Regions from separate parts of the Nonomuraea sp. NPDC049714 genome, predicted to be linked through region 2. Evidence: riboswitches for the same ligand, from Rfam matches in the RefSeq annotation. Region 2 holds a riboswitch; the other holds the start of a gene.

Region 1 (15,314 bases), on a different contig from region 2:
GCCGGACGGGCCGAGCGCGTCACGCACGGCCTCCACCCTGGCCAGGTCCTCGGCGAAACCCTGCCCGCGCTCGGCCACCTTGACCTTGGCCGTGCCGCAGCCGGAGCGCCGGACGATCTCGTGGGCCTGCTCGGGCCCGACGGCGGGCACGGTGGCGTTGACCGGGACCGCGTCGCGGACCGGCGCGGGCCATCCCTCGAAGGCGGCCTCGCGCGCGCACGCGAGCCACCGGGCGCATTCGCGCGGCCCGTACTCGGGGAACGGCGAGAACTCGCCCCATCCCGCCGGCCCGTGCAGCAGCACCCCTTCTCTGAAGGTCTGTCCCCGGAACCTGGTGCGCATCGGAATCCGGAAAACCACGGGAGAACGCGTCACGACCCTCCCTGCGCCGCTGCCCGATCTGACGCCATTAACCTTACGAGCATGTGGAGGAACCCGTCGCATCCGGACCGTCCGCTGCACGCCGTGGTGCAGCCGGCGGGCCCCCGGTTGTTCGCCGCGATCCGCGACGCGCTGTCCGGCGACGGACCCGCCGTGCTGCCTCTGACCCCCGGTCAGGAGGGCGCCGCGCTCGCGGCGCTGCGCCCCACCCACGTGGACGGTGTACGACGGGCGGACGGTGCCGGCGTGCCCGGTGACGTGGCGGTCGTCATCGCCACCAGCGGCAGCACGGGCACCCCCAAGGGCGTGATGCTCTCGGCGAGCGCCCTGCGCGCCTCCGCGGCCGCTTCGCTGCGCCGGGTGGAGGCGGCCAAGGGCGAGCGGTGGCTGTGCTGCCTGCCCGTCTCCCACGTGTCCGGCCTGCAGGTGCTGGTCCGATCGCTGCTCAGCGAGAGCGAGCCGGTGATGCACGAGCGCTTCGATCCCGAGGCGGTGCTGGAGTCGGGCGCCGCGCACGTCTCGCTGGTCCCGACGCAGTTGCACCGGCTGGTCGGGCTCCGGGCGGACCTGTCGCGGTTCCGCACCGTCCTGCTCGGCGGCGCGGCGCCCCGGCCGGGGCTGCTGGCGGAGGCCGCGGCGCTCGGTGCCCGGGTGGTCACGACGTACGGGATGAGCGAGACCAGCGGCGGGTGCGTGTACGACGGCCGCCCCCTTTACAATGTAGATTGCAAAATCGGCGACGACGGCAGGATCCGCCTGGCCGGGCCCGTGCTGTTCTCCGGCTACCGCTTCGGCGGCGAGCCGCCCCTGGACGGCGGCTGGTTCGTCACCTCCGACCTCGGCGAACTGTCCGGCGGCAGGCTCCGCGTCCTCGGCAGGGCCGACGACGTCATCAACACCGGCGGCGAGAAGGTGGTGGCCGCCACCGTGGCGGCCGTGCTCGGCGCCCACCCCGGGATCGCCGAGGTGGCGGTGGTGGGCCGGCCGGACCCCGAGTGGGGCGAGGCCGTGGTGGCCGTCGCGGTCCCCGCCGACCCGGCCAATCCGCCCACGTTGTCCCAGCTCCGGGCCTACTGCGCCGATCGGCTGCCGCCCTTCGCCGCGCCACGGGAGTTGCGCCTGATGCCCCGCTTGCCCTTGCTGGCAAATGGGAAAACAGATCTCATGCGGCTAAAGTCCGGAACCTGATGACTTGTTGGATGCGTCATAGTGGGGAGAAGGAGGGAGCCTCATGAACCAGTCCCGCAAGACGTGGGCCTCTGCGGCGGTTGTCGGCGTGATCCTCGTCGGCGGCGTCTCGGTCGCGGCGGCCGCCTCGGCGGGCAGGCTCGACCAGGCCCGGGAGACCAGGGCCGTGGTGCAGGAGGACCCCACGTTCAGCCCGCCGCCGACCCCGGACGCCACCGACCGCGTCGAGGACGGCATCGTGGTCTCCGAGCAGCTCGAGTCCGACCCGGACGGAGTCGTCGGCTACTGGACGGACGACCGTCTGCAGGAGGCGCAGCCGATGCCGATGCCCGAGGTGAAGCCGGGCGAGCTCGTCCTGCCCGAGTAGGACCGTCAGGGCGGGCCGCATGGGGGGTTCCGCCCTTTTTTCCACCTCACGGGAACAAATAACGGCCGACGGCGTTATGGATACTGGTGAGTCGCGCGGCCGGACGGGCCGCCCCACCATGAAACCCGCCTAGATCGTTTCCGCTCCGTATGGAGGAGGTGTCCTCATGCCCCGAACCGCCGTGGCGACCGCGACCCCGCCCGCAGACCTCGAGCAGCTCATTGACCGAGGGCGAAACCAAGGTCACCTTTCTCTGGCAGAGCTGCGTGACGCATTCGCCCAGGCCGGCATCAGCCCGGCCCAGGGCCGATCCATCTTGCGCGAACTCAGCGACGCCGGCGTGAGCCTGGCCGCCGAGGACGAGCCCGCACTGGCCAGGTCCGCCAAGAAGACCAAGCGCCCCACCAGGAAGGCTTCGAGTACCGAGACTACCGACTCGAAGGCCGCGAAAGCAAAAAACAAGACCACGAAGGCTGACGACGAGGACGGCCCCGACGACCTGGCGCTGGAGATCTCCGCCGAGGTCGCGGAGGAGGTCGACGCCGAGAACGAGCCGCTCGACCTGGACGACAACCAGTCCGTGATGGGCGACTCCGTCCACACCTACCTCAAGTCCATCGGCCGCCGCACGCTGCTCACCGCGGCGCAGGAGGTCGAGCTGGCCAGGCGCATCGAGGCCGGCCTGTACGCGGAGTACAAGCTGGAGAGCACGCCCGACCTGACCGCGGCCCGGCGCGCCGACCTGATGCTCGTGGCGCAGGACGGCAAGGCGGCCAAGGACCACATGCTGGAGGCCAACCTCCGGCTGGTCGTGTCGGTCGCCAAGAAGTACACCGACCGCGGCATGTCCCTGCTGGACGTCGTCCAGGAGGGCAACCTGGGCCTGATCAGGGCCGTGGAGAAGTTCGACTACACCAAGGGCTTCAAGTTCTCCACCTACGCCATGTGGTGGATCCGCCAGGCCATCCAGCGCGGCTTCGCCGACTCGGCCCGCACCATCCGGCTGCCGGTCCACGTACTGGAGATGTTGTCGAAGCTGTCGCGCATCGAGCGCGACATGCACCAGCGGCTGGGCCGCGAGCCCACGCCCGAGGAGCTGGCCGTCGAGCTGGACAAGACCCCCGACCAGATCGAGGAGCTGCTGCGCACCAGCCGGCAGCCCATCTCGCTGAACGCGACGATCGGCGAGGACGGCGAGACCACGATCGGCGACCTAATCGAGGACGTCGACTCGCCGGAGGCGTCGGAGATCGTCGACCGTCAGCTGCTGGGCGACCAGCTGCGGGGCGTGCTGCGCAACCTCTCACCGAGGGAGGCCAAGATCATGGCGCTGCGGTTCGGCCTGGTGGACGGCAAGCCGCACACCCTCGACGAGATCGGCAAGCACATGGGACTCACCCGTGAGCGCATCCGCCAGCTCGAGAAGGAGTCGCTGTCCAAGCTGCGCCACCCGAGCAACACCCGCCCCCTGCTCGACTGGGCCAGCTGAGCCCTCCGGGGCTCTGAGGCCCGTACGAGCGCGCCTCAGAGGCAGGCAGGTCACGCCTCTCCCCCGCCGAGCGCGCGGACGCCCTGGTCCGGAAGATCTCCCGGACCAGGGCGTCTTCGGTCAGCACCCTCAGCGGGCGGCGGGCACCGGGCGCGGCGTGCGCGGGATGCCCCACATCCGGTTGTCCTCGCGCAGCGTGCGCAGCCGGTCCACCTCGGCGGTCCACATGACGCCCGCGGGCGTGGCCTTCGCCTTGCGCCGGGCGATGCGGTCGTCGTAGGCCTTGACGCCGAACGTGGCCCGCTGCCCCGCCTCGGCCGCGCGCAGCGCCTCGGTCAGCGCCTTGTCGAACGCCACTCCCGCGGCCCGCAGCTCGATGTCGTCGGCGCTGGCGGCGCGCAGCTCGCGCAGCGTCCGCTCGGCCATCCTCGCCTTGTCCAGCAGCTCGGGGAAGCTCTTGGAGATCTCCTGATCCGCGTGGAAGCGGACCTCGGCCTCGCGGCTCACCCGCGGACGGAAAAACGCCATCGACTCTGCCCTTCGAACTGTCGGCTCTTACCAGCGACCAGGGTACGCGGTGACGCGCCACGCCCAGTAACCGGATCCACGCGCCCGACGCCTTTACATAGTAAGATCTTTTGCATGCCCGCCAAGCGACCGCCCGTCCCCCTGTCCCGCGAGCGCATCATCGAGGCCGCGCTGCACATCGCCGACAGCCAGGGCCTGCGCAGGCTCACGATGCGCAGGCTGGGCGACGCCCTGGAGGTGGAGGCCATGGCCATCTACCACCACCTGCCCCGGGGCAAGGAGGCGCTGATGGACGCGCTGGCCGAGCACGTCACCGCCGTCCGCGTGGAGCAGGCGGCCACCTGGCAGGAGACCGCCAGGGCCTGGTGCCGGGCCAGCCGCGAGGTGCTGCGCGACCACCCCGGCGTGCTCGCGCTCGCCCTCACCAAGCCGCCGAAGGGCGGCACCGCCCTGGCCATCGGCGAGCAGGTCGAACAGCTCACCGACGGTGGCCTGCCGGACGCGGCCGACGCCGTACGGTCGCTGCGGGCGTTCGTCTTCGGCAGCGTCGCCGTCGAGGTCCAGCAGTCGGGATGGGCCGACCCTGAGGTGGACGAGTGGACCCGGCGCGACGAACGGGCCGACGCGGACTTCGAGCGCGGACTCGAAGCTTTGCTCCGAGGGCTCCAAATCTAGTGTGCGTGTCGAGCTTGGCCCGTTATCCTGCATAAGGCACGCTGTGTCGAAGGTCACACGATCGGGGCATCCTCCTCTAACAGTCCTAACGGGCTATGTCGGAACGTGTGACACACAACGCACACTTGCTGCAAACGAAAACCCGAGCGCTCCCACCCCTCTTCCGGGAGCACCCACGAGATATCGGAGGCACGCCGATGTGCCCGCACGACCCGGTCTGTCCGTCTGCCGAGGCGCCCGACCGCGAGGCCGCACGCACCCTGGCCTGCCACCCCGAACAGGGGTGGAGCCTGCTGTGCAACGGCGTAGTCCTGTTCGAGGACACCGGGGAGCTTCTGCCCGGCGGCACCGCCATCGCCCCGCACCGCCCCGACCCCTTGGTCGGCGCGGCCTGACCCACACCCGGCCGCCCGCAGCGAACGCGGGCCGGTCACCCACGTCCCGCCCGTGAAGTCGGCGGGACGGCGAAGCCTCGACCGCCAGGACGGACCCAGCGACCGAAGGGCCGCAGCACAGCCGACCGGCCCAGGCGGCGACCCCGCAACCTCCAGCAGGTTGCGGGACCAGCATCCCCTCCACCGGGCGGTCTCCTGAAACAGGCGCCCGCCGTCCCGCTGGATCGCCGGCCGTCAGCTCCAGTGGCGTTCGAGCCACTCGGCCACCACCTCGCCCACGCGGGCCGGGTTCTTCTTCAGGTCATGGCCCTCCCCCGGCAGCACCACCATCCGCGTCGCGTCCGCCGGATCCGGGAGCCCGAACGGGTCCCTGTCCCCGCTGACCACCAGCACGTCCACCCCGGCCCCGCGCAGCTCGTCGGCCCTGGACCGTTCCGGCCTGCCCGGCGGATGCAGCGGGAAGGCGAGCGCCACCACCGAGGCCGCCCCCACCGCCTTGGCGGTCCGGCAGGCCACCCGCGCGCCGTTGCTCCGACCGCCCTGCACCAACGGCACCTCGGGCCACCGCGTACGCAGCTCGCCCAGCACGACCTGCCACGCCTCGTCCTGCCGGGCCGGCGTCCCCGGCGCTCGCGCGCCGGCCACCCGGAACGCCTGCGTCACCCTGGCCACGCTCGCCCCCACGCCGAGCGCCGCGTCGCGCACCGCCAGGAGATCGGGCGCGTCCACTCCCCCGGCCGACCCGTGCGTCAGCACCAGCAGCATCCGGGCCCGCTCCACCTCGTCGACCTCGACCAGCGCAGGGCCCCGAGGGGTCATGATCTCCATGGCAGCACCGTACCTGGGGATGAGTTCGACATCGCTCTCAGGTGTGATGACGGCGCGCCCTTCGGGGATGCAGGATTACCCCTATGCGAGACACGAGACCCTTGCGCGAGGACCTGCAGGCGACGCTGGACGCCCGTCGCGACCTCGGTCCCGAGTACGAGCCCGCTCTGGTCGACTCGCTGGTCGAGCGCCTGGACGCCACCATCGCCGCCCGGGTCGACGCCGAGCTCCACCTGCGCGGCGTGCGGTCCCCCAAGCAGCGCGCCAGTGGCTCGGCCATGATCCCCATCGCCTTGGGCTCGATGGGGATCGGCATCCCGCTCACGGCCATTGCCAGCAGCGTCGGCCTGGTGGGACTCCTGGCGGCCTGGATGGCCATCGTGGTGATCAACGTGGCGTCCGCGGTGGTCATCATGCGCCGCCCCTGACCCGGCGGCCAAGCCGCGCACACGGCGTAGGCGCGCGGCCGGTGCGGGCCGGAGGAGCAGCCGTGCCTCAGCCCGCGTTTCCGGGACGGGCCGGTTCCCAGATCGCCTCAAGGTCGGAGCAGACCACCCGCACCGTGCCGGTGAGAAACACCGACTCGTGGCCGCAGCCATGCTCATGCGGCATGATCTCGTCCAGCCGCAGGCTGTCCAGCCCGGCCTCCGGGTCCGCGTCGACCCGGACACCGGCCACCGTCCCGCCACTCCACCACGACCAGCTCCGCCGATCTCCCCTTCAGCCCCCGGTACAGCGTTGTACGACGAGACGGCGAGGGGCGCACGACCAGGTCACGCGCGCCTTGGAGCCTGCCCTCCGATCGCTGGCAGGTCGCCGCGCGCGGTCAGTCACGGTCGTAGCGCAGGCGCACCTCGGACGCGAGCGTCTCATCGTCATGATTTAGGCCGTACGCCCACACATGGTCGGCATCGTCGGCGCGTCCCCGCAGGGGGAGCGTGCGGGCCAGCAGCTCGATCGCGAGGGCGGTGGTCTGGCCCTCGCCGCCGTCCTCCACGGCACCGGCGAACTCGGCGCAGGCCAGCTCCAGGTGTGCGATGCCGAGCTGCACGCGCAGCCGGGCCGCGTCGTCACCCGAGGCGTCCTCCAGGGCGTCGAGCAGCACCTCCGCCGCCTCCCCCGGCTCGCCACGCTCCATGAGCAGGTCGGCAAGCTGCTGGCTCGCGTGCACCCGCACATCCGCACCCCCATGCCCACCCGCACCCCCCGCCGCGTGGCCGTACGCGCCTGTGTCTCCCGCCGCGTGGCCGGGCCCACGCGCGTCCTCTGCCGCGCCCGTGCCGTCGGCGTGGCCGGGGGCGCCGTTTCGCCCGCCGTTCGCGGTGCCCATCGCCCCGCCCGCACGCGCCTGCGCGTCATCGGGGACGTGGCGACCGCCGGTCGCGGGTGCGTTGTCGGCGGCGCCTTGGCCGGTCGGGGGCGCGTGGCCGGTGTCGATGGCGGCGCGGAGCTCGGTTTCCGCCTCGTCGTACTCTCCGGTCTCCACGGCGAGCCTGGCGAGCGCGAGGTGGGCGAGCGGGACGTAGGCCGGGGTGCCGACCCCCAGCACCGCCTGCCAGGCGCCCCTCGCCTGCCCGTAGCGGCCCTCGCGTTCGAACCCCTGGGCCAGGTGGCAGGCGGCCTGGGCGGCGAACTCGGGGTGCCCGGTCGCGAGCGCGGCCCTGGCGGCGGCACGGGCTCCGTCGACGTCGCCACGCTGGTCGAGGACCACGGCGAGGCCGACGGCGGCCTGGGCCACGTCGGGGCCGCCGGGGGTGGAGGCGAGCTCCGCGAGTATGGCGGCCGCACCATCGAGATCACCGTCCTCGGCCAGGCGGCGGGCGATGTCCAGCGGCGGGGTCTCCAGCTCTGAGGACGTCAAGAGAGCTCCTTCGGCGACGATCGCACCGAGCCTAACGACTTCTGGCGATCATGTCTGCTCACTTGCGACCGTAGGCATGGCAGGTGCACATTTCAGCTGATTCAGGCAGTTCGCGGCGGCTCGACACCAACATGCGCCCCCGTCCGGCCGGCGCTGGAGCGGGCACCCCGAGGGCGCGAGCGGCGGGATAAGGGCCAGGTCCGGGATGACGCGGCATGATCGTGGTCGCGGGACGACGGCTTGTGGCTTCGGCGGATGACCACGATCGGGCAGATCTCGTTGGGCGTCACGGACGATGTCCGGGCCGGGGAGTTCTGGCGCCGGGCGCTCGGATACGTGCGGCGGCCGCCACGGTTCGAGGGCGATGACTGGATCGTCCTGGAGCCCCCGCCCGGCAGGGCCGGCCTCGCGCCCGCGATGGACGTGAGCGAGACTCGCGCCGAGGATTTCCCCCGGACACATCTCGACCTCAGCGCGGAGGATCGCGATCTCGACGATGAGGCCGACCGGCCGGCCGCCCTGGGTGCGCGACGTGTCGACCGGTCTCGCCATCCCGAGAACCCGCGGCCGGAAGTCCCCGCGTTCGTGGTGCTCGCCGATCCCGAGGGCAACCGGTTCTGCGTGGAAGGCCGCCGTCGCGGTCCCGAAGGGCTCCGAGCGCGGCCCTCGGGTCGCTGACGTCGGACGCCCCCGGCCCGCCGGGTGGCGGGCCGGGATGGGATCGGGGTGGGATCAGGGTAGGGCCGTGGTGCGGCCCGGGTGGGGGCCCGGGTCAGTCCTCGTACGCCTCCAGCGGCGGGCAGGAGCAGACCAGGTTGCGGTCCCCGTACGCCTGGTCGATGCGGCGCACCGGCACCCAGTACTTGTCGTCGCGCAGCGAGGGCACCGGGTAGGCCGCCTCGGTGCGGGTGTACGGGTGGGGCCACTCGTCGGCGGTGAGCGCCTCGGCGGTGTGCGGGGCGTTCCGCAGGGGGTTGTCCGTCTTGTCGTAGTCGCCGGAGCCCACCTTGGCGATCTCGCCGCGGATGGCGATCATCGCGTCGGCGAACCGGTCCAGTTCGGCCAGGTCCTCGCTCTCCGTAGGCTCGATCATGAGCGTGCCCGCGACCGGGAACGACATGGTCGGCGCGTGGAAGCCGTAGTCGATGAGCCGCTTGGCCACGTCGTCGACGGTGACGCCGGTCTCCTTGGTGATCTGCCGCAGGTCGATGATGCACTCGTGGGCGACGAGCCCGCCCCGCCCGGTGTACAGGACCGGGTAGTGCGGAGCCAGGCGGCGCGCGAGGTAGTTGGCCGACAGGATGGCCTGCTCGGTGGCCGCGGTGAGGCCGTCGGCGCCCATCATCCTGATGTACGCCCAGGAGATCGGCAGGATCCCGGCGGAGCCGTACGGGGCGGCCGAGACGGGACCGACGGGGGTGCCGTCCCGCAGCGGGTGGCCCGGCAGGTAGGCGGCGAGGTGCGCGCGGACCGCGACGGGCCCGACGCCGGGGCCGCCGCCGCCGTGCGGGATGCAGAACGTCTTGTGCAGGTTCAGGTGGGACACGTCGGCGCCGAACTCGCCCGGCTTGGCCAGGCCGACGAGCGCGTTGAGGTTGGCCCCGTCGACGTACACCTGGCCGCCGGCGCCGTGCACCTTGGCGCAGATCTCGGTGATGGTCTCCTCGTAGACCCCGTGCGTGGAGGGGTAGGTGATCATGATGGCGGCGAGCCGGTCGCGGTGCTTGTCGATCTTGGCGTCGAGGTCGGCCAGGTCCACGTTGCCGCCGGTGTCGCAGGCCACGACCACGACCCGCATGCCCGCCATGACGGCGCTGGCCGCGTTGGTGCCGTGCGCCGAGGAGGGGATGAGGCAGACGTCGCGCTCGCCTTCGCCGCGCTCGCGGTGGTAGGCGCGGATGGCGAGCAGCCCGGCGAACTCGCCCTGGGAGCCGGCGTTCGGCTGGATGGAGACGGCGTCGTAGCCGGTGACCTCGGCCAGCCAGCCTTCCAGCGTCTCGATGAGGTCGACGTAGCCGGCCGCCTGCGCCTCGGGGGCGTAGGGGTGGATGGCGGCGAACTCGGGCCAGGTGATGGGCTCCATCTCGGTGGTCGCGTTCAGCTTCATCGTGCAGGAGCCGAGCGGGATCATGGAACGGTCGAGCGCGATGTCCCTGTCCTGGAGCCTGCGCAGGTAGCGCAGCATCGCGGTCTCGGAGTGGTGGTCGTGGAAGACCGGGTGGGTCAGGTAGCCGGACTCGCGCACCAGCGAGGCGGGCACCACGTCGTGCACCCGCGGGTCGTCGAGGGTGACGCCGTCGCGCTCGACGCCGAACGCGGCCCACACCTTGGCGACCTCGGCGGCGCCGGTCTTCTCGTCGCAGGCGACGGAGACGTGGTCGGCGTCGGCCTGCCAGAGGTTGACGCCCCGCTCGGCGGCTGCGGCGACGATCCCGGCCGCGCGGCCGGGCACACGGGCCAGCACGGTGTCGAAGAACTCCTGGTGTACGACCTCGACGCCGCCCTGTCGCAGGCCGTCGGCCAGGACCACGGCGTGCCGGTGCACGCGGGCGGCGATCCGGCGCAGCCCTTCGGGCCCGTGGTAGACGGCGTACATGCCGGCGATCACGGCCAGCAGGACCTGGGCGGTGCAGATGTTGCTGGTGGCCTTCTCGCGGCGGATGTGCTGCTCGCGGGTCTGCAGGGCCAGCCGGTAGGCGGGGTCGCCGTCGACGTCCACGGACACGCCCACGAGGCGCCCGGGCATCTGCCGCTGCAGGCCCTCACGTACGGACATGTAGGCGGCGTGCGGGCCGCCGAAGCCGAACGGCACGCCGAACCGCTGCGAGGAGCCGATGGCGATGTCGGCGCCGAGCTCGCCGGGGGCGGCGACCAGTGTGAGCGCGAGCAGGTCGGCGGCGGCCACGACGAGCGCGCCGGCGGCGTGCGCCCGCTCGGCGACGTCACGGAAGTCACGCAGCCGGCCGGAGGCGCCCGGATACTGCACGAGCACGCCGAAGCACGCCGGCAGCCCGCCCGCCAGGTCGCTCTCCACGAGCGTGATGCCGAGCGGCTCGGCGCGGGTGGCCAGCACCGCCTTCGTCTGGGGCAGCGTGTCGGCGTCGATCACGAACACGTCGCTCTTGCTCTTGCCGGTCCGCCGGGCCAGCGTCATGGCCTCGGCCGCGGCGGTGCTCTCGTCCAGCAGGGACGCGCCCGCCACGGGCAGGGCGGTGAGGTCGGACACCACGGTCTGGAAGTTGAGCAGCGCCTCCAGGCGGCCCTGCGAGATCTCCGGCTGGTACGGCGTGTAGGCGGTGTACCAGCCCGGGTTCTCCAGCAGGTTGCGGCGGATCACCGCGGGCGTGACGGTGTCGTGGTAGCCCAGGCCGATCATGGAGGTGAGCACCTGGTTGCGGTCAGCCAGGGCCCGCAGCTCGGCGATGGCCTCGGCCTCGGTCGCGGCGGCGGGCAGCTTGAGGCGGTCCTTGCTCCTGATCGCCTCGGGGACGGCCACGGCCACCAGATCCGCCACGGACTCGAAGCCCACGGCCTCGAGCATGCGCTGCTGCTGGCTCTGCGACGGCCCGATGTGCCGGGCGGAGAACGGCGGTGGTGACAGGTCGGTCATGGAGATGCCTCCCGAGGCGATGGAGACCGGCGCAGAGCGCGGGCGTATGCCAGGTCTCCCCCTCTGTCACCGCTGTCTACGCGACCTGAGAGCTTCACCCCGCGGGGCTTGCACCGTCGGTGAAGCGCGCCTGGCGAGCGCGCCTGCTTTCCAGAGTTGCCTCACCCGAGCGGTACCGGTTGCCTGAGAGATTCCGGGGAGGTTGCTCCTTCGGCGCCCCGGTCCAGCCGGGGACTCTCCCGCACGGGGTCGTCGACATGTCCTAGATTACTACCCAATTCGGCGCGCCCGTCGCCGTTGGGCCAGTTCGTCAGCGGGATGGTCGGCCGGGACGGTGTCCGCGACCGCCGCCCGTTCCCCCGGCAGCTCCGCGAGGGATCCCTCGACCTCGCGCCAGACCCGGCCGAGCGCGATGCCGAACACGCCCTGACCACCCTGGAGAAGGTCTATCACCTCGTCCGCCGAGGTGCATTCGTAAACGCTCACACCGTCGCTCATCAGCGTGATCTGCGCGAGGTCGGCCACCCCGCGATCACGCAGATGCTGTACGGCCGTGCGGATCTGCTGGAGGGAGACCCCGGTGTCGAGCAGTCGCTTGACGACCTTGAGCACCAGGATGTCGCGGAAACAGTAGAGCCGTTGGGAACCCGAACCTTGCGCTGCTCTTATCGTGGGCTCGACCAGGCCGGTGCGCGCCCAGTAGTCCAGCTGCCTGTAGGTGATGCCGGCTGCCGCGCACGCCGTCGGGCCACGGTATCCGATGTCGTCCGGCACCGTCGCGGGCTGCTCGTCGAAGAGCAGGCCCTGCTCTCCGGCACGCTGCCGCGCGCTCTCACGCCGTACCGGATCTTCCTGGCCGGCCGTCTTTCCCTCGCCGCTGCTGACCGCCACGCGGACCTCCGGCTTTCTCTCATCCCGCGGCCTGATCTGGGGGTTCGTAAAAAGGCGGCCACGGGTTTCACTTGCACCGTAGGACCGTGACCATGCTCAGTCAACGATCCGGCTCGGCGCGTCGTGAAGCGTAAATGCACTGAAATACCTACCCCGCCCTGCCAAAGTCTTCGGGAGAGATCGTGTCAAGGAACTCCCTGAACTTCTCCACCTCGTCCTCCTGGTCGTCGGGGATGATCACTCCGGCCTCTTGGACGACCTCCTCACTGGCGAAGATGCGTGCCCCGGTGCGCAGCGCCAGCGCGATGGAGTCGGACGGCCTGGCGCTCACCTCCACGCCGTTGGAGAACACCAGGTCGGCGAAGAAGATCCCGTCACGGAGGGCGACGATGTTGACGGCACGCAGGCCCACGCCGAGGGCGCTCAGCACGTCCCGGAACAGGTCGTGCGTGAGCGGCCTGGGCGGCGGCTCCTCCGCCTGGGCCAGGGCGATGGCCGTCGCTTCGGTCATGCCGATCCAGATGGGCAGGAACCGTTCCCCGTGTGCCTCCTTGAGCAAGACGATCGGCTGATTTGTGGGCATTTCTACGCGAACACCCACGACCTCCATCTGCAACACGGGCTGCTCCATATTCGACTGGCCGGCGACCCGGCACAGCTCATTGCTGGTCCGCTTCTGCAATTCAACGTAACACCCGGGGGGCCCTGAATGTCCCTCGGGCCGCTCATCGCCCGAGAACGCTCCGCACGCCCGTACGCAGCAGGGCCTCGTGCAGGTCGAGCAGGAGCGTGGACAGCTCCCTGGCCGTCTCGTCGGCCTCGCCGATCGCGCCTGGCGCCCGCCGTTTCAGGATCGGCGCCACGGTCTGCTCGACCAGACCGGCCTCCCGTTCGGCCGCCGCCTTGACCGCCCGCAGGTGGCGGGCGTGCAGCCCGAAGCGGGCCAGCGCGCCGACGCTGCGCGCCACCTTGAGCGCGTCCTCGTCATAACGCCTGGCCTTGGGCGCGAGCAGGCCGTAGTCCTCCAGCTCGGTGAGCGTCTCCTCGTCGAGCCCGGCCGCCTCCAGCAGCTCGGCACGGCTGAGGCGCACCTCCTGCTTGTCCTGCACGGCGCGGGGGCGGGCGAAGCTCTCCGCCATCTTGTCCTTGATCACCCTCAGCGGCAGGTAATGGTCCCGTTGCTCGGTGAGGATGTAGCGGAGCTGCTGGACGTGCAGGTGGGTGAACTTGCGAAAGCCCGACGGGGTGCGCTCCGGCTCGATGAGCCCCTCCCCCTCCAAGAAACGGATCTTGGAGACGGTGACATCGGGGAACTCGCCCTGCAGAAGGGCGAGCACCTCCCCGATGCTCATGTGCGAGCGTGCCGCCTGCGAGGTCATGTGCCGGCGGGTGTCCGCATCAGGAACAGCAGCCGGAACTTTCCGATCTGCACCTCGTCGCCGGAGTGCAGCGGGACCTCCTCGATGCGCTCCCTGTTGACGTAGGTGCCGTTGAGGCTGCCCACGTCACGCACGGAGAACAGGCCGCCGCGCTGGCGGTAGAACTCGACGTGCCGGCGGGAGACGGTGATGTCGTCGAGGAAGATGTCACTCTCCGGATGGCGCCCGGTGGTGGTGAGGTCCTTGTCGAGCCGGAAACGGCTGCCCTGGTTGGGCCCCCTGGTCACGGTCAGCAACGCCGCGCCCGGCGGGAGCTGTTCGACCAGCGCCCGTTCGGCCAGCAGCATGTCACCGGTCTCTGCCTCGTACGCCTCGATTCCCGCGACGGAGATCGTCGAAGTGGTGTCCCCTGAGACCTCCGGTCTGGTCAACGGTGACCCACAGCGAGAACAGAAACGGGCATCCTCGGGGTTGGCGTGCCCGCACTGCGTGCAGTAGACGCTCGGCATCGATCGGCTCGGCCTCCTACCGCGAAGACGCGGCAACGGTGCTCGGGGCGCGCCTCGCTTCGCTCTCAAGTTTGCGAATGCCGCAACTTACGCTGATCAGCGGCAAAGGTCAAGGCGGGGCGCTGGACGACAGGTTCGGACGCTGACAAAGTTACCGCCGCCCCTGCCTGAAGGTCCATGCCGCCGCGCCTTCTAACATTACGATCTTGCACCCCATACGACAAATCACCGTCGCCCCGAGGTCGTGGCGCGGTCCCGGGCGGTCACATGGCGGCCTGCTCGACCACGGTGGCCCACCGCTCCAGCAGGAGCTGGGCGGTGTCGACGTCGGAGGCCTCGGCCCACAGGTCGGTGACGGGCTCGGTCGCGGCGGGCAGGATGAGCACCCAGCTGCCGTCCTCCCCCACCACCCGGACCCCGTCGGTGGTGTCGATGTGGTAGCCCTCGGGGGCGGACTCGGCCGCCTCGATGACCGAGCGCATCACCGCGCCCTTGGCCTTCCACTGCGTCGGGATCGCCCGCTTGAGCAGCTTCGCCTCGGGGATCCTGGCGTCGATCTGACTGAGCGAGAGCCGGGTGCGGGCGACCAGCCCCAGCAGGCGCATGAACGCGGCGGGACCGTCGAGCGCGGGGCTGAACTCGGGCACCACGAAGCCGCCCCTGCCGTCACCGGCGAAGATCATGCCCGGTCCGGCGGCGGCGGAGGTGAGGGCGTCGACCGCCGTGGAGGTCCACTGCACCTGCACGCCGTGGAAGCGGCAGACCTGCTCGGCGACCCTGGTGGTGGTGATCGGCAGCGCCACCCGGCCGGCCCGGCGCTCGGCGGCCACCAGGTCGAGCACCACGAGCAGGGCGCGTTCCTCGCTGATGAACTGCCCCATCTCGTCCACCAGCGCCACCCGCTCGCCGACCGGGTCGAAGCGGACGCCGAAGGCCGCGCGTGAGGAGCTGACCAGCTCCGACAGCCGCTGCAGGTCGCGGCGGCGCTCGGCGAGCGTCTCCGTGGGCGACAGGTCGTCCAGGACGGCGTTGACGGTGAGCACCTCGATGCCCACCCGGCCGAGCAGCCTGGGCAGCACCAGCGAGGAGGTGCCGCCCGCGCAGTCCACCACGACCTTCATGTCCCTGACGCCGGTCATGTCCACCCGGCGCAGCAGCTCGTGGGTGTAGTCCTCGACGGCTCTGGACGGGTAGGTGAGCTCGGCGATCTCGC
Region 2 (15,314 bases):
TCGCGCGGCACGCCACCACTTCGCGGGCCACGGCGTGGCCGTCGTCGAACATGGCGCCGCAGTCGAGCTCGGTCAGGGCGAGGCCGGGCGTGGCGGCCACGATGGCGCGCAGCGCGGCGCGCCGGTCGCGGTTGGACGCGCTGGCCTCGGGGCCGGCGAGGTAGACCAGGTGGCGGTGGCCGAGGCCGGTGAGATGGGTCATGATCTCCGCGATGCCGGCCGCGTTGTCGATGGACAGCGACGGCAGGGTGGAGCCGGGGATCTCCCGGTGGAGCAGCACGAGCGGGGCGAGCCGGTCGCCGAGCGCGCGGAGTCGTTCGTCGGTCGACCGGGGTGAGGCGAGGACGAGGCCGTCGGATCGACGCCGGGCCTCCACCGCGAGGATGATCTCCTCCTCCGCGTCCTCCTTGGACTCGGCGACCAGCAGGCGGCGGCCCACCTCTCCGGCTGCCTTGCTGAGCCCGCGCAGGATGCCCTGGAACAGCGGGTTGGCCAGGTCGGGGACGATGAGCGCGATGGTGCTGGTGCGGCCGAGCGCGAGGCTGCGGGCGACCAGGCTCGGCTCGTACTCGAGCTTCTTGGCGGCGGCCCGCACCCGTGCGGCGAGCTCCGGGTCGACGGTGGGTGAGCCGTTCATGACCCGGGAGACGGTCGCCCGCGAGACGCCGGCGGCCTCGGCGACGCGGCTGATGGTCGCCGTGCCGCAGGGCCGGGGCCCGCGCTTGCCGGGGGGTCGGACGGGCTGCTCCGGCTCGTCCCTGCTGTGATCACGCGCGCTCATGTCCGCTCTCCCCGCATGCTCAAGCTTCACTGCATGCATTAAATCGTCGGGTCAGGACCGGCGCGCCCGAACCGGGCACCGCCGCAAGATACCGGTTTCCGCACGCGATTGCAACCGGTTGCCGTACCCCCTCGCAAAAAACTTCCATCCGATGTTTGTCCAGCTCAAGGCAGTGTTCACCGATCGTTGACAGCCAATGACGGCTCTGTTAGAAACTGGTTACTCGCGGGCCGGGTTGCAAGCCGGCCCGCCCACTCCCACCCGCGCATTTCCCCCTGCGCGACCTGGCGAAGGGTGATAGATGAGCGAACAAACGGGTGCACTCGCACCTGCGTCGCCGTTACAGCAAAACAACCGTTTGCGGCGCTTCCTGGCTCCGAGAGGTCCTCGCGAGGACCGGATCGGTTATCTCTTCCTGACGCCGTGGTTCATCGGCATGGTGGTCTTCACCATTGGACCGATCCTGGCCTCGCTCTATCTCTCGTTCACCGAATACACGCTGCTCAAGCCGCCGGAATGGCTGGGCCTGGCGAATTACCAGCAGATGCTGGAGGATCCCCGGCTGCACAAGTCGCTGGGGGTGACGTTCCTCTACGTGTTCGTGTCGGTGCCCATCCAGCTGATCCTGGCCCTGGCACTGGCGCTCCTGCTCAACCGGGGCGTGCGCGGCCTGAGCTTCTACCGGTCGGTCTACTATCTGCCTTCGCTGCTGGCGGGCAGCGTCTCCATCGCGATCCTGTGGCGGCAGATCTTCGGCAAGGAAGGACTGATCAACCAGTTCCTGGCCATGGCCGGCATCGAGGGCGTGAGCTGGGTGGCCCACCCGGACTACGCCCTGGGCACGCTGGTGGTGCTGAACGCCTGGACCTTCGGCGCGCCGATGGTGATCTTCCTTGCGGGCCTGCGGCAGATCCCGGTCTCCTACTACGAGGCGGCGCAGGTCGACGGGGCCGGCACGGTGGCGAGGTTCTTCCACATCACGATGCCGCTGCTGACCCCGATCATCTTCTTCAACCTCGTGCTGCAGATGATCGGCGCGTTCCAGAGCTTCACCCAGGCGTTCGTGGTCAGCGGCGGGCAGGGCGGTCCATCCGACGCGACCCTGCTCTACACGCTCTATCTCTACCAGCGCGGCTTCGGCTCCTTCGACATGGGCTACGCCTCCGCGATGGCATGGACACTGCTGCTCATCATCGCCGCGCTGACCGGGCTCAACTTCCTTCTGGCCAAGCGGTGGGTGTTCTATGGCAACTGACGTGAGAGGCGCGCGGCAAGGCGAGGGCAGCCGGACGCGGCGGCTGTCGAAGCACGCGCTGCTGATCATCTGCGGCGTGGTCATGCTCTATCCGCTGCTGTGGATGGTGTCGAGCTCGATCAAGCCCAACGAGATCATCTTTCGCGACCCGTCGATCTGGCCCACCGAGCTGGACTTCAGCAACTACTTCCGGGGCTGGACGGCGCTGAGCCACCCCTTCCACTACTACCTGTGGAACTCGGCGGTGATCGCGATCTTCGCGGTCATCGGCAACCTGCTCTCGTGCTCGCTCGCCGCCTACGCCTTCGCCCGGATGAAGTTCCGGGGCAGGAACTTCTTCTTCGCCGCGATGCTGGCGACGCTGATGCTGCCGATCCATGTGCTGATCGTCCCGCAGTACGTGCTGTTCTCCCAGCTTGACTGGATCAACACCAACCTGCCGCTCATCGTGCCGAAGTTCCTGGCCCATGACGCGTTCTTCATCTTCTTGATGGTGCAGTTCATCCGGGGCCTGCCCCGGGAACTCGACGAGGCCGCCCGCCTCGACGGGTGCGGGCACATCCGGATCTACTGGCGGATCATCATGCCGCTGTCGGTGCCGGCACTCGCCACCTCGGCGCTGTTCACGTTCATCTGGACCTGGAACGACTTCTTCAGCCAGCTCATCTTCCTCACCGATCCGGACCTGTGGACCATGCCGGTCGCACTGCGCTCCTTCATGGACGGTCAGGGCGAGACGGCGTGGGGTCAGCTCTTCGCGATGTCGATCGTGGGTCTGGTGCCGATCTTCGGTTTCTTCCTGGCCGGCCAGCGCTACCTGACGCAGGGCCTGTCGACCACGGGATTCAAGTAAACGCCCCAGCAGAGTTTCACGTACGGTCCATTAAATCGTTTTAAACCATCGGGAGAGAGACCCATGAGAATGTCCACATCCCGCCGCCTGGCGGCGCTCTGCCTCACCACCGCGCTCTTAGCGACCGCCGGCTGCGGCGGCGCGAGCGAGAGCGCGGACGGCACCATCGAGCTGAAGTTCAGCTGGTGGGGCAACAACGACCGGGCCGCCGCCACGCAGAAGGTCATCGACGCCTTCCAGAAGCAGAACCCGAAGATCAAGATCAAGGGCTCGTTCACCGACTTCAACTCCTACTTCGACCGCCTGGCCACCGAGGTCGCGGCGGGCGGCGCCCCCGACGTCATCACCCTCGGCGGCGCCTACCCGCGCGAGTACGGTGACCGCGGCGCGCTGCTCGACCTGTCCACGGTCAGCGGCGTGCTGAAAACGGACAAGATCGGCGCCGCCGCACTGGACAACGGCAAGTTCAACAACGTCCAGTACGGCGTCCCGACCGGCGTCAACACGGTGGCCCTCGTGGTCGACCCCGAGGTGTTCAAGGCGGCCGGCGTGCCGCTGCCGGACGACGAGACCTGGACGTGGGACGACTTCAAGCGGATCGCCAAGGAGATCGCGGAGAAGTCCCCGAAGGGCACCTTCGGCCTGGCCGACCCCACCAAGACCGACATGCTGGACATCTTCTCGCGGCAGCGGGGCGAGGCCCTCTACACGGCCGACGGCAAGGTGGGCATCAGCGAGAAGACCCTCGTCGACTGGTGGAACATGACCCTCGAACTGCGTGACGCCGGGGCCACCCCGCCGGCCTCGCAGACCGCCGAGCTCATCACCCAGCCCGCGCCCGAGCAGTCACTGATCGGCCGTGGCCTGGCCGGGATGCAGTTCGAGTGGAGCAACCAGCTCACCGCCCTGCGCAAGGCGTCCGGGCACCCGCTGGAGCTCATGCGGGTGCCGGGCGAGAGCGGTGCCACACAGCCCGGCATGTGGCTGCAGGCCTCCCAGCTCTACACCGTCAACGCCAAGAGCGAGCACCCGCAGGAGGCCGCCAAGCTCGTGGACTTCCTGGTCAACAGCCCCGAGGCAGGGAAGATCATCCTCGCCGACCGCGGCATCTCGGCGAACTCCGACGTCCGCAAGGCCATCGAGAGCTCACTCAGTGAGGACGAGGTCGTTCAGGCGAAGTTCATCGACGAGGTGACCCCGAAGGCCGGCCCGGCGCTGGTGATCGGCCCGACAGGCTCCACGGACACGCCGGACATCCTTGACCGGATCAACGCGGAGGTGCTGTTCGACCGCTCGAAGCCGGCTGAGGCAGCAGCCGACTTCATCAAGCAGGTGGGGACGGCGATCCAGCAGTGACGGGCACCGGGATCGACAGGCGTGCGCTCGTCGGCCGGCACGCGGTCGAGGTGACGGAGATCGTGGCGGAGTCGCCGCTGTCCGTGGGCAACGGCGAGTTCTGCTTCACCGTCGACGTCACCGGGTTGCAGACCTTCCCGGACTCCTACCCGGTCGAGGACCGCACCGGGAACGGGCCGGGAACGCTGCTGGGCACACTGTCCTCATGGGGCTGGCACAGCGTCCCCGGCTCGTACGACCTGGCGGACACCATGACCACGTACGACACCCCCCGGGGACCGGTCCCGTACGTGGACATGCGCGGCGACCTGAGCGGCACGGGCGAGAACCCCGCCTCGGCCGCGGAGGCGTGGCTGCGCAACAACCCGCACCGGCTGGACCTGGCCAGGATCGGCCTGGCCCGGCCGGGCGAGGCGCCGCTGGAGCCCGCCGACGTGAGCGACGCCCGCCAGCGGCTGGACCTGTGGACCGGGGTCATCACCGGCGAGCACCGGCTGGGGGGCACCCCGGTCCAGGTCACCACCGCCTGCCATCCGGAGCGCGACATCCTGGCCGTGCGGGTGGCGTCCCGGCTGCTCACCGAGGGGCTGGCCGTACGCCTGGCCTTTCCCTACGGGTCGCAGGCGTGGGGCAACGCGGCGGACTGGTCGCGGCCGGAAGCCCACACGTCGGCGCTGCGGGAGACGCCCGGCGGATTCGCCGTCGAGCGGGTGCTCGACGACACGCGGTACGGCGTGGCGGTCGTGCTGCCGGACGGCGCGCAGGTGCGCGCGGAAGGGCCGCACGAGTTCCTGATCACCTCGCGTCAGCCGGTCGTCGAGCTGGTGGTGGCCTTCGGGCCCGAGCCGCCCGCCGACCTGCCCGCGTACGAGCGCGTGCTGGAGGCGTCCGAGCGGCACTGGGCGCGCTTCTGGAGCACCGGCGGCGCGCTGGACCTGTCCGGCAGCCAGGACGAGCGCGCACCGGAGCTGGAGCGCCGCGTCGTGCTGTCGCAGTACCTCACGGCGATCCACTGCGCGGGCTCCACCCCGCCGCAGGAGACCGGCCTGATGACCAACAGCTGGCGGGGCCGCTTCCACCTGGAGATGCACTGGTGGCACGGCGCGCACTTCCCGCTGTGGGGGCGCGCCGAGCTGCTCGAACGCAGCCTCGGCTGGTACGACGCCATCCTGGGACGGGCCCGTGAGACCGCGGCGCGGCAGGGACTGCCGGGCGCGCGCTGGCCCAAGCAGGTCGCGCCCGACGGCCGGGAGAGCCCGAGCCCGATCGGGCCGTTCCTGGTGTGGCAGCAGCCGCACCCGATCTTCCTGGCCGAGCTGGTACGCCGCTCGACCGGCTCCCGCGAGGCGCTGACCCGGTACGCGGGCATCGTCATGGACACCGCCGCCTTCATGGCGGCCTTCCCGGTCAAGGGGCCCGGCGGTCACACGCTCGGGCCGCCGCTGGTGCCGGCGCAGGAGTCGTACGCCGAGGTCCGGGCGAACGCGGCGAACCCGACGTTCGAGCTGGCCTACTGGGCGTGGGCGCTGGAGGTCGCCCAGGAGTGGCGGCGGCTGCTCGGGCTCGAACCCGAGCCGTCCTGGTCGGAGGTGGCCGCCGGCCTGTCCAGGCCGCTGGTCCGCGACGGGGTCTACGCCGCGATGGACGCCCCGCCGTACACCGTGCCGGACGACCATCCGTCCATGCTGTACGCGCTGGGCGTCGTCCCTCCCACCGACCTGATCGAACCGGAGACGATGCGCGCGACGCTGCGGCACGTGATGGCGACCTGGCCGTGGGAGACGACGTGGGGCTGGGACTACCCGGCCATCGCGATGACGGCGACCCGGCTGGGCGAGCCGGAGACCGCGCTGGCGGCCCTGCTGATGCCCACCGCCAAGAACACCTACCTGCCCAACGGGCACAACAGGCAGACGGCGTCGCTGCCCGTCTACCTGCCCGGCAACGGCGGGCTCCTGGCGGCGGTCGCCCTGATGGCCGCCGGTTGGGACGGCAGCGGGCCGGCGCCCGGCTTCCCGACGGACGGCTCGTGGACGGTCCGCCACGAAGGGCTGCTGCCGCTGCCCTGAGTGGCCCTAGGTGTCGCGCCTCAGCCGGGCACGCCGGGTGGAGGGCAGGTCGTGGCGGCCGGACAGGAACTCCTGGAAGGCGATCTTGGCTCGGATGACCGGCCGCCGCCACCGGTCCTCCCGGTGGATGGCCGTGGCCATCTTGCGCGGCGAGCGGTCGGCGAAGAACCAGTACGCCCACGGGGAGCCGGGCCTGGCCAGCCGCACCGCGCCCACGAGCAGCAGGACGGGCACGAACAGGCCGACCAGCCCGGTCCAGATCTTGCCCTTGAGCAGCGTGATGACGGCCAGCGCGAGGTTGGCCACGACCAGCGCGGCCGGGCTCACGGGGGTGCCGTAGTCCCAGGTGAGCGGGCGCAGCCCGACGAGCAGCAGCCCGGTGACGGCGACGGCGATGAACACCGCGTCGACGGAGGTGCGGCCCTCTTCCTCCCAGTAGACGTCGTGCAGGTGCAGGATGAGCGCGAACTCGTCCAGCACGAGCGCCGACCCGACGCCGAAGACCGACGCGGCGACCGCGTAGCCCTCCTGCGAGGCGCCGGAGACGATCAGCCCGGCGACGCCGCCGACCAGCATGAGCACGACGCCGAACACCACGTGGTGGATGTGCATCTCACCCACGTTGACGTTGCGGAACCAGCCGACCTTCGCCCTGATCAGCCGCACGTTGATGCGGGTGGCCATGAAGGCCACGATGAGCGCGGCGAAGAAACAGAACAGCGGCAGCCGTCCTGTGGCGATGATGCTGTGCTCGAACCAATTTTCCATGACCTTGACATCGACTCTACGAGCCCGCTCGGACTGCTTGTCCCCATCTCGCCGTCCTGGTCTCGCTGTCCTCATCGTGTTCGGGCAAAGCTTTCAGGACAGGAACGCGCGCAGAAGCGCGGCGGTGCCCTCCAGGTGCTCGGCGACCGCACGGCGGGCGGCGTCGGGGTCACCGGCGAGGATGGCCGCCACCATGGCGCGATGCTGGGCGGCGGAGTGGTCGAGGTTGACCTGGAGCATGGGGATCGCGTCGAGCAGGTCGCTGACCCGCAGCCGTGCGTCGGCGCAGGCCGCCGCCAGCAGGGAGGAGCCGGTGAGCTCGGCGATGGACAGGTGGAAGGCGGTGTCGAGGCGTCGGTAGTCGGCCAGGGACGCCTCGTCCAGGTCGGTCAGCCGGCGATGCAGGGTGGCGCGCTGCTCGGCGGTGAGCTCGGTGGCGGCCAGCACCTGCGCGGCTCCGCACTCCACGGCCATCCGGAAGGTGAGGGCGTCCGCCAGGTCGGCCGCGCCCATGTCGGCGACGACCTGGCGCAGATCGGTCGCGCCGGGGACGGGCGGCACGTAGGTGACGAAGGCCCCGCCGTAGCGGCCGCGCCGTACATCGAGATAGCCCGCGTCCTGCAGGGCGCGGATCGCCTCGCGCAGGGTCACCCTGCTGATGCCGAGCCGGACGGCGAGCTCGCGCTCCGCGGGGAGTTTCGCGCCCGGCGCGACCAGGCCGAGTTTGATCGCCTGGAGCAGCCGTTCGACGGTCTCCTCGAAGGCGTTGCCCGCCCGCACCGGCCGCAACACCGTCATCAAACGCGTCGACTCGTCCAACGTGTCCTCGGGTCTTGACAAGCGATCCCAGCATGCACATCAATGGTCTGAGACTAGCCCAATCAACGGGCCAGATGGGAGCGACCCACGTGAGTGATCGACCGGGCGCCGGTTTCCTCACCGTCGACGAGCTGCGGGACGAGGTGGCACGGGGACGGATCGACACCGTGCTGCTCGCCCTCGCCGACATGCAGGGCAGGCTGCAGGGCAAGCGGCTGTCGGCCCGCTACTTCCTGGAGGAGGTGCTGCACCACGGCTCCGAGGGGTGCAACTACCTGCTCGCGGTGGACGTGGAGATGAACACGGTCGGCGGCTACGCGATGTCGTCCTGGGATCGCGGGTACGGGGACTTCGTGATGCGGCCGGACCTGTCGACCCTGCGGCGCGTGCCCTGGCAGGAGGGCACCGCGCTGCTGATGGCCGACCTGGCCTGGGAGGACGGCGCCGAGGTGGTGGCCTCGCCGCGGCAGATCCTGCGCAGGCAGCTCGCCCGGCTGGAGGAGCGCGGACTGCGCGCGTACGTCGGCACCGAGCTGGAGTTCGTGGTCTACGAGGACACCTACGAAGAGGCGTGGAAACGCGGTTATCGCGATATGTCGCCCGCCAACCTCTACAACGTCGACTACTCCCTGCTGGGCACGGCCCGCATCGAGCCCTTCCTGCGCCGGATCAGGCGCGACATGGAGGGCGCGGGACTCTACGTCGAGTCCGCCAAGGGCGAGTGCAACCTGGGCCAGCACGAGATCGCCTTCCGCTACGACGAGGCGCTCAGGACCTGCGACAACCACTCGATCTACAAGAACGGCGCCAAGGAGATCGCGGCCCAGGAGGGCAAGTCGATCACCTTCATGGCCAAGCCGAACGAGCGCGAGGGCAACTCCTGCCACGTCCACATCTCGCTGCGCGGCGCGGACGGCGAGCTCGTCATGGCGGGCGACGGGCCGCACGGGCTGTCCGAGCTGGGCGCCCGGTTCATCGCCGGGCAGCTCGCCTGCATGCGCGAGCTCACCCTGATGTACGCGCCCAACATCAACTCCTACAAGCGCTTCGTGCCCGGCAGCTTCGCGCCCACGGCCGTCAAGTGGGGGGTGGACAACCGCACCTGCTCGCTGCGCCTGGTCGGCCACGGCCCATCGCTGCGGGTGGAGAACCGGGTGCCCGGCGGTGATGTGAACCCCTACCTCGCGGTGGCCGCCCTGATCGCGGCCGGGCTCCACGGCATCGACGCCGAGCTGCCGCTGGAGGAGGCGTTCGCGGGCAACGCCTACGCCACGGACGCCGAGACCGTGCCGCACACCCTGCGCGACGCGCTGGCGCTGTTCGAGGGGTCCAAGCTGGCCCGCGAGTCCTTCGGCGACGAGGTCGTGACCCACTACGCCAACAACGCCAGGATCGAGTTGCAGGCCTTCGACGCTGCCGTGACGGACTGGGAGCTGTTCCGCGGCTTCGAGCGGATGTGAGCCGTATGAAGATCATCAATCCGGCGACGGAAGAGGTCGTCGCCGACGTCGAGCTCGCCGACGCCGCCGAGGTCGACCGGGCGGTGGAGCGTGCCAGGAAGGCCCAGGCTGCCTGGCGGGACGTGGCGCCGGGGCAACGGGCGCGGCTGCTGCGCGCCTTCGCGGACCTGGTGGACGCGCACGGCGAGGAGCTGGCCAGGCTGGAGGTGACCAACGCCGGTCACCCCATCGGCAACGCCCGCTGGGAGGCGGGCGCCGTACGCGACGTCCTGCACTTCTACGCCGGGGCGCCGGAGCGCAACCACGGCCTGCAGATCCCGGTGCCGGGCGGCGTGGACGTGACGTTCCAGGAGCCGCTGGGCGTGGTGGGCGTCATCGTGCCGTGGAACTTCCCGATGCTGATCATGTCGTGGGGCGTCGCGCCGGCGCTCGCGGCGGGCAACACGGTGATCGTCAAGCCCGCCGAGTGGACTCCGCTGACCGCGCTGAGGCTGGCCGAGCTGGCCCTGGCGGCGGGCCTCCCCGAGGGGGTGCTCCAGGTGCTGCCCGGGGCAGGGGAGGTCGCGGGAGCCCGGCTGGTCGAGCATCCGGACGTCGCGAAGATCGTGTTCACCGGGTCGACCGAGGTGGGCAAGCAGATCGCGGCCAAGGCCGGGGCCCAGGTCAAGCGGATCACCCTCGAACTCGGCGGCAAGTCGGCGAACATCGTCTTCGCGGACTCGGACCTGGAGAAGGCGGCGAAGGCCGCGCCGTACGCCGTCTTCGACAACTCCGGGCAGGACTGCTGCGCCCGCTCCCGCATCCTCGTGCAGGCCGGGGCCTACGACGAGTTCCTCCAGCGGCTGTCGGAGGCGGTGCGTGACATCCGGGTCGGCGACCCCCTCGACCCGGACACCGAGATGGGCCCCCTGATCAGCGCCGAGCACCTGGATCGGGTGCGCGGCTTCGTCGACGACGCGCCGTACCTGCAAGGGGCCTGCCCGCAGGGCAAGGGCTACTGGTTCCCGCCGACGGTGCTGACCTCGGCGGTCACCGACCGGGCGTTCACCGAGGAGATCTTCGGCCCGGTCGTGTCGGTGGTGCCGTTCGCCGACGAGGCAGAGGCGGTGCGCATCGCCAACGACACCCCGTACGGCCTGAGCGGCTCCATCTGGACCCGCGACGTCGGCCGGGCCCTGCGGGTGGCCAGAGCCGTCGAGGCCGGCGCCCTGTCGGTCAACTCCAACTCCTCCGTCCGCTACTGGACCCCGTTCGGCGGCTTCAAGCAGTCCGGACTCGGCAGAGAACTCGGCCCGGACGCCCTGGCGGCCTTTACCGAGACCAAGAACGTGTTCATCTCATGGGACTGAACCCGACGCAGTGAGCGGCGTGAAGGGCCGGGGAACGAGGCACTTCGCGAGGCGAATGAGGAGCGGTGGACGACCCATCAGACAGGGAGTGGAGCTATGCAGCGTTTGCAGGACCGTGTCGCCGTCATCACCGGCGCGGGCAGCGGCATCGGCCTGGCCACCGCGCGCCGCTTCGCGCAGGAAGGCGCGAAGGTCGTCTGCGTGGACATCGACGAGGAGACCGGGTCCAAGGCGGCGACCGAGGTCGGCGGGCTGTTCGTCAGGGCGGACGTGACCAGCGAGGACGACGTCGAGCGGATGTACGCCACCGCGCTCGACACCTACGGCAGCCTGGACATCGCCTTCAACAACGCGGGCATCTCCCCGCCGGACGACGACTCGATCCTGGAGACCGGCCTCGACGCCTGGCGGCGCGTCCAGGAGGTCAACCTCACCAGCGTCTACCTGTGCTGCAAGCACGCCATCGGCCACATGCGGCGGCAGGGCAAGGGCTCCATCATCAACACCGCCTCGTTCGTCGCGGTCATGGGCTCGGCCACCTCGCAGATCTCCTACACCGCTTCCAAGGGCGGGGTCCTGGCCATGTCCAGGGAGCTCGGCGTCCAGTTCGCCCGCGAGGGCATCCGGGTCAACGCCCTGTGCCCGGGGCCGGTCAACACGCCGCTGCTGCGGGAGTTGTTCGCCAAGGACCCCGAGCGGGCCCAGCGGCGGCTGGTGCACGTGCCGGTCGGCCGGTTCGCCGAGGCGTCGGAGATCGCGGCCGCGGTGGCCTTCCTGGCCAGCGACGACGCCTCGTTCATCACGGCGTCGGAGTTCCTGGTGGACGGGGGGATCTCCGGCGCGTACGTGACACCGTTGTAAGGGGAAGATGATGAAGCGGCCGTTGATCGGCATCACGTCGTACGTCGAGCCGGCGCGGTTCACGGTCTGGGAGATGACCGTCGCGCTGCTGCCGTACACCTATGTGGAGCAGGTGGTGCGGGCGGGCGGTCAGCCCGTGGTGCTGCCGCCGGCGGGCGAGCCGGCGGCACTGGTGGGGCGGCTGGACGGGCTGATCCTGGCCGGCGGGGGCGACATCGACCCCGGCAGGTACGGGGAACAGCCGCATGACCAGACCGGCTATGTCCGGAAATTTCGGGATGAGGCGGAGTTTGCGCTCATGACCGCGGCCCTCGACGCCGGTCTCCCCTACCTGGGCGTCTGCCGCGGACTCCAGGTCCTGAACGTCGCCCTCGGCGGCACCCTCCACCAGCACCTCCCGGACGTCGTCGGGCACACCGCCCACTCCCCCGCCCCCGGCGAGTTCGGCCACCTCCCCATCCGGCCCACCCCCGGCAGCCGGGTCGCCAAGGCCCTGGGCGACGGCCCCGTGACCGTGCCGCACTACCACCACCAGGCCGCCGACCACCTGGCCCCACCCCTGACGGCCACCGCCACAGCCGACGACGGCACGATCGAGGCGGTGGAACTGGACACCCACCCCTTCACCGTCGCCGTCCAGTGGCACCCGGAAGCCGCCACCGACTGCGCCCTCTTCGAAGCCCTGATAGCCGCCTGCTGATCTCAACCGGTGGGCGCCTCGTACGGTCAGCCGACCGGCCACAGCACGCTCTCGACCTGGACGGCGCCCTTGCCATGCTCCCGGTCCAGACGCTCGCGCAGCTCGTCGGTGGCCAGCCAGAGCCGCACTCTCACCACGCCCCGCGCCTCGCCGGTCGACGTACTGATCACGCCCTTCTCGCTCGCCACCCGAGCCTGGATCGCGGTCAGCTCGCCCAGGTCGCGCTCGGCCCGGCTCAGGCAGAGGGGGCCGCCCCAGACCTCCCTGATCCACGCCTCACGGCTCTGGGGGTCGCCGGTGAAGCGGAGGTTGAGCACCACGTTCATGGGCTCGTCGAAGTCGGTGGGGAAGTGCGAGCCGGGGAAGTGGCTATCTATCCAAGCGCCCGCGAACGCCTTCACCTCCGAGGCCCGCTCGACCGCCCGCTCCATCGCCTTCTGTGTCGTCCTGTCCGGCTCGACCGCGCGCCACCCGCCCTCCGGCTCGGGGCACGGGCTCTTCAGATCGTCCCGCGACGCGGGCGGCACACCATCCCGAGCCGTGGGTTCGCGGGGCGGCTCGGTGAGCGTCAGGCGGCTCCCGTCCCAGGTCCCCACGACCGCGTACCACCCCCACCGGACCCCGGACAGCGACTCGTGCGGCACGGTGTCCCAATCCCACCCCACCACGTCGGGCCCGCCGCACTGCGGCGGGTTGGAGGTGGCGACCATCTCGCACAACTGCGGCCCGTGCCCCTGGCCTTCCAGCACGGTAAGGGACGCCGTGTAGCGCGTATCCGGCCCTGATGTCCCACCGGCCGTCGGTGTCCCACCGGCCGTCGACCTCGCGGCGGGCTCGGCGGCGCAGGCGGTCAGCGCCATGGCCAGAGCGACAATTGCCGCATTCCATCTCATACACCTTCGACGCGAGGCCACGCGGACGGGTTCACGGTCATCCGGTCCCGTGGCATCCGGGCGCGACAACAGGCCCGTGACGCCACTAGGCTTGCCGACATCACCGTCGAAACCGTACGGGAGAGCGTCCTGACAGCCGGTCGGGGCCCCTGAAGGAGCAAGCCCTCCCCGCGAACCTCTCAAGGAAAAGGACCGTACGGACGAGGTGTCCTCTGGAAAGCAGGCCTGGTGGCCTCGCCGAAGGTGAAAGTCCGGCAAATCCCCGGGCGAAGCTCTCAGGCAACGACGACAGAGGGGGAGGATGATCCGTGCATCCGTCCCTGTCCTGAGGTGCGACACATGTCCCGACTCACACCGTTGAGAGACGTACACGAGGCTCTCGGCGCCACGCTGACCGACTTCGCCGGATGGCTCATGCCGTTGCGTTACGGCAGCGAGTCCGCGGAGCACAACGCGGTCCGCCACGCGGCCGGGTTGTTCGATCTCTCGCACATGGGCGAGATCTTCCTGACCGGGCCGCAGGCGGGTGAAGCGCTGGACTTCGCGCTGGTGGGTCACCTGTCGGCGATGGCGCCCGGCCGGGCCCGCTACACCATGATCGTGAACGAGCGGGGCGGGGTGCTGGACGACCTCATCGTCTACCGGCTCGGGGACGAGGAGTTCATGGTCGTGGCCAACGCCTCGAACTATGAAATGGTCGGCAATGAGCTGAAAACCCGCGCCAAATCGTACGACGTGGTGGTTGAGGATCGCTCGGACCAGTACTCACTGATCGCCGTGCAGGGTCCGCGCGCGCAGGAGATCCTCGCCACGCTCACGGACGCCGACCTGACCGGGCTCAAGTACTACACCGGGCTGCCGGGGCTGGTCGACGGGCGGCAGGCGCTCATCGCCCGCACCGGCTACACCGGCGAGGACGGCTTCGAGCTCTTCATCGCCAACCAGGACGCCGTGCCGCTCTGGCACGCGCTGACGGCAGCGGGCGAGCCGTACGACCTCAGGCCCGCGGGGCTGTCCAGCCGCGACACGCTCAGGCTGGAGGCCGGCATGCCGCTGTACGGCAACGAGCTCGGCGTCTCGCTCACCCCGTTCGACGCGGGGCTGGGCAGAGTGGTGAAATTCGACAAGCCGGGCGACTTCGTCGGCAGGTCGGCGCTGGAGGCGGTCAAGGACATCCCGCCACGGCGCCGTCTCGTCGGCCTGGTCGCGCGAGGCCGCCGGGTGCCGCGCCATGGTTACCCGGTCACCAAGGACGGTGCCGTCGTCGGCGAGGTCACCAGTGGTGCGCCATCCCAGACCCTGGGCAAGCCCATCGCGCTGGCCTACGTCGACACCGGGGTCAATGAAGGTCTGGCCGTGGACATCCGGGGCAGCCAGGAGCCCGTGGACCGGGTCGAGCTGCCCTTTTACAGGAGGAACAAGTGAGCAACATCCCTGAGGACCTGAGCTACACCAAGGAGCACGAGTGGGTGGCCGGTCTCGAGGACGGCCTCATCGCGACCATCGGGATCACGGCTTTCGCCGCCGAAGCCCTGGGTGACGTCGTCTACGTGCAGCTCCCCGAGGTCGGCTCCACCATCGAGGCGGGCGACTCCATCGGCGAGGTGGAGTCGACCAAGTCGGTGAGCGAGATCTTCACCCCCGTCGGCGGCGAGGTGGTGGAGGTCAACCAGACCCTCGTGGAGGACCCGTCGCTGGCCAACAGCGACCCTTACGGCGAGGGCTGGATGTTCCGCGTGCGCGTGGAGGGCAACGCGGAGGACCTGCTGTCCGCCGAGGAGTACGCCGCACTCACCTCTGGCGATTCCTGATCCGGCCGCCGGGGCCCGCACCGGGCCCCGGCCTTGCTGAAAGGCGCATCAATGGCGATCAGCGTCTTCGACCTGTTCAAGATCGGCATCGGCCCGTCGAGCTCCCACACCGGCGGCCCGATGGCCGCCGCCCACAAGTTCGCGCGCGGGCTGCACGCCGACGGGCTGCTCGACCGTACGACGCGCGTCGAAGTGATCCTGTACGGCTCACTCGGCCTGACCGGCAAGGGCCACGGCAGCGACAAGGCCGTCCTGCTGGGCCTGTCCGGCGAGAAGCCCGAGCTGGTGGACGTCGACACCATCGACGAGCGGCTGGCCGCCATGCGCGAGTCCGGCACC

The links. Region 2 has a riboswitch for glycine ahead of gcvT (glycine cleavage system aminomethyltransferase GcvT). Riboswitches for the same ligand answer to the same signal wherever they lie in the genome.
Region 1: linked by a shared signal. The riboswitch ahead of gcvP (aminomethyl-transferring glycine dehydrogenase) and the one ahead of gcvT (glycine cleavage system aminomethyltransferase GcvT) in region 2 are both predicted to bind glycine.

Annotation. Positions count from the first base shown of each region.
Region 1 covers NZ_JBITLM010000001.1:303,716-319,029, forward strand. The annotation lists gene ACIBQX_RS01560 (o-succinylbenzoate synthase) at 1-342, opposite strand, end outside; gene ACIBQX_RS01565 (AMP-binding protein) at 424-1,569, shown strand; gene ACIBQX_RS01570 (hypothetical protein) at 1,613-1,936, shown strand; gene ACIBQX_RS01575 (RNA polymerase sigma factor) at 2,103-3,425, shown strand; gene ACIBQX_RS01580 (hypothetical protein) at 3,555-3,953, opposite strand; gene ACIBQX_RS01585 (TetR/AcrR family transcriptional regulator C-terminal domain-containing protein) at 4,068-4,628, shown strand; gene ACIBQX_RS01590 (DUF5999 family protein) at 4,826-5,023, shown strand; gene ACIBQX_RS01595 (alpha/beta family hydrolase) at 5,258-5,851, opposite strand; gene ACIBQX_RS01600 (hypothetical protein) at 5,935-6,279, shown strand; gene ACIBQX_RS01605 (hypothetical protein) at 6,347-6,529, opposite strand; gene ACIBQX_RS01610 (tetratricopeptide repeat protein) at 6,678-7,712, opposite strand; gene ACIBQX_RS01615 (VOC family protein) at 7,968-8,390, shown strand; gene gcvP (aminomethyl-transferring glycine dehydrogenase) at 8,485-11,322, opposite strand; glycine riboswitch at 11,483-11,574, opposite strand; gene ACIBQX_RS01625 (MerR family transcriptional regulator) at 11,593-12,213, opposite strand; gene ACIBQX_RS01630 (bifunctional nuclease family protein) at 12,362-12,832, opposite strand; gene ACIBQX_RS01635 (MerR family transcriptional regulator) at 12,939-13,565, opposite strand; gene ACIBQX_RS01640 (FHA domain-containing protein) at 13,589-14,101, opposite strand; gene ACIBQX_RS01645 (sugar phosphate nucleotidyltransferase) at 14,365-15,314, opposite strand, start outside.
Region 2 covers NZ_JBITLM010000008.1:190,048-205,361, forward strand. The annotation lists gene ACIBQX_RS29565 (LacI family DNA-binding transcriptional regulator) at 1-781, opposite strand, end outside; gene ACIBQX_RS29570 (carbohydrate ABC transporter permease) at 1,083-2,036, shown strand; gene ACIBQX_RS29575 (carbohydrate ABC transporter permease) at 2,026-2,889, shown strand; gene ACIBQX_RS29580 (ABC transporter substrate-binding protein) at 2,953-4,245, shown strand; gene ACIBQX_RS29585 (hypothetical protein) at 4,242-6,314, shown strand; gene ACIBQX_RS29590 (hypothetical protein) at 6,321-7,082, opposite strand; gene ACIBQX_RS29595 (FadR/GntR family transcriptional regulator) at 7,176-7,880, opposite strand; gene ACIBQX_RS29600 (glutamine synthetase family protein) at 7,991-9,361, shown strand; gene ACIBQX_RS29605 (aldehyde dehydrogenase family protein) at 9,367-10,710, shown strand; gene ACIBQX_RS29610 (3-oxoacyl-ACP reductase) at 10,807-11,571, shown strand; gene ACIBQX_RS29615 (gamma-glutamyl-gamma-aminobutyrate hydrolase family protein) at 11,582-12,271, shown strand; gene ACIBQX_RS29620 (hypothetical protein) at 12,298-13,164, opposite strand; glycine riboswitch at 13,272-13,369, shown strand; gene gcvT (glycine cleavage system aminomethyltransferase GcvT) at 13,504-14,589, shown strand; gene gcvH (glycine cleavage system protein GcvH) at 14,586-14,975, shown strand; gene ACIBQX_RS29635 (L-serine ammonia-lyase) at 15,027-15,314, shown strand, end outside.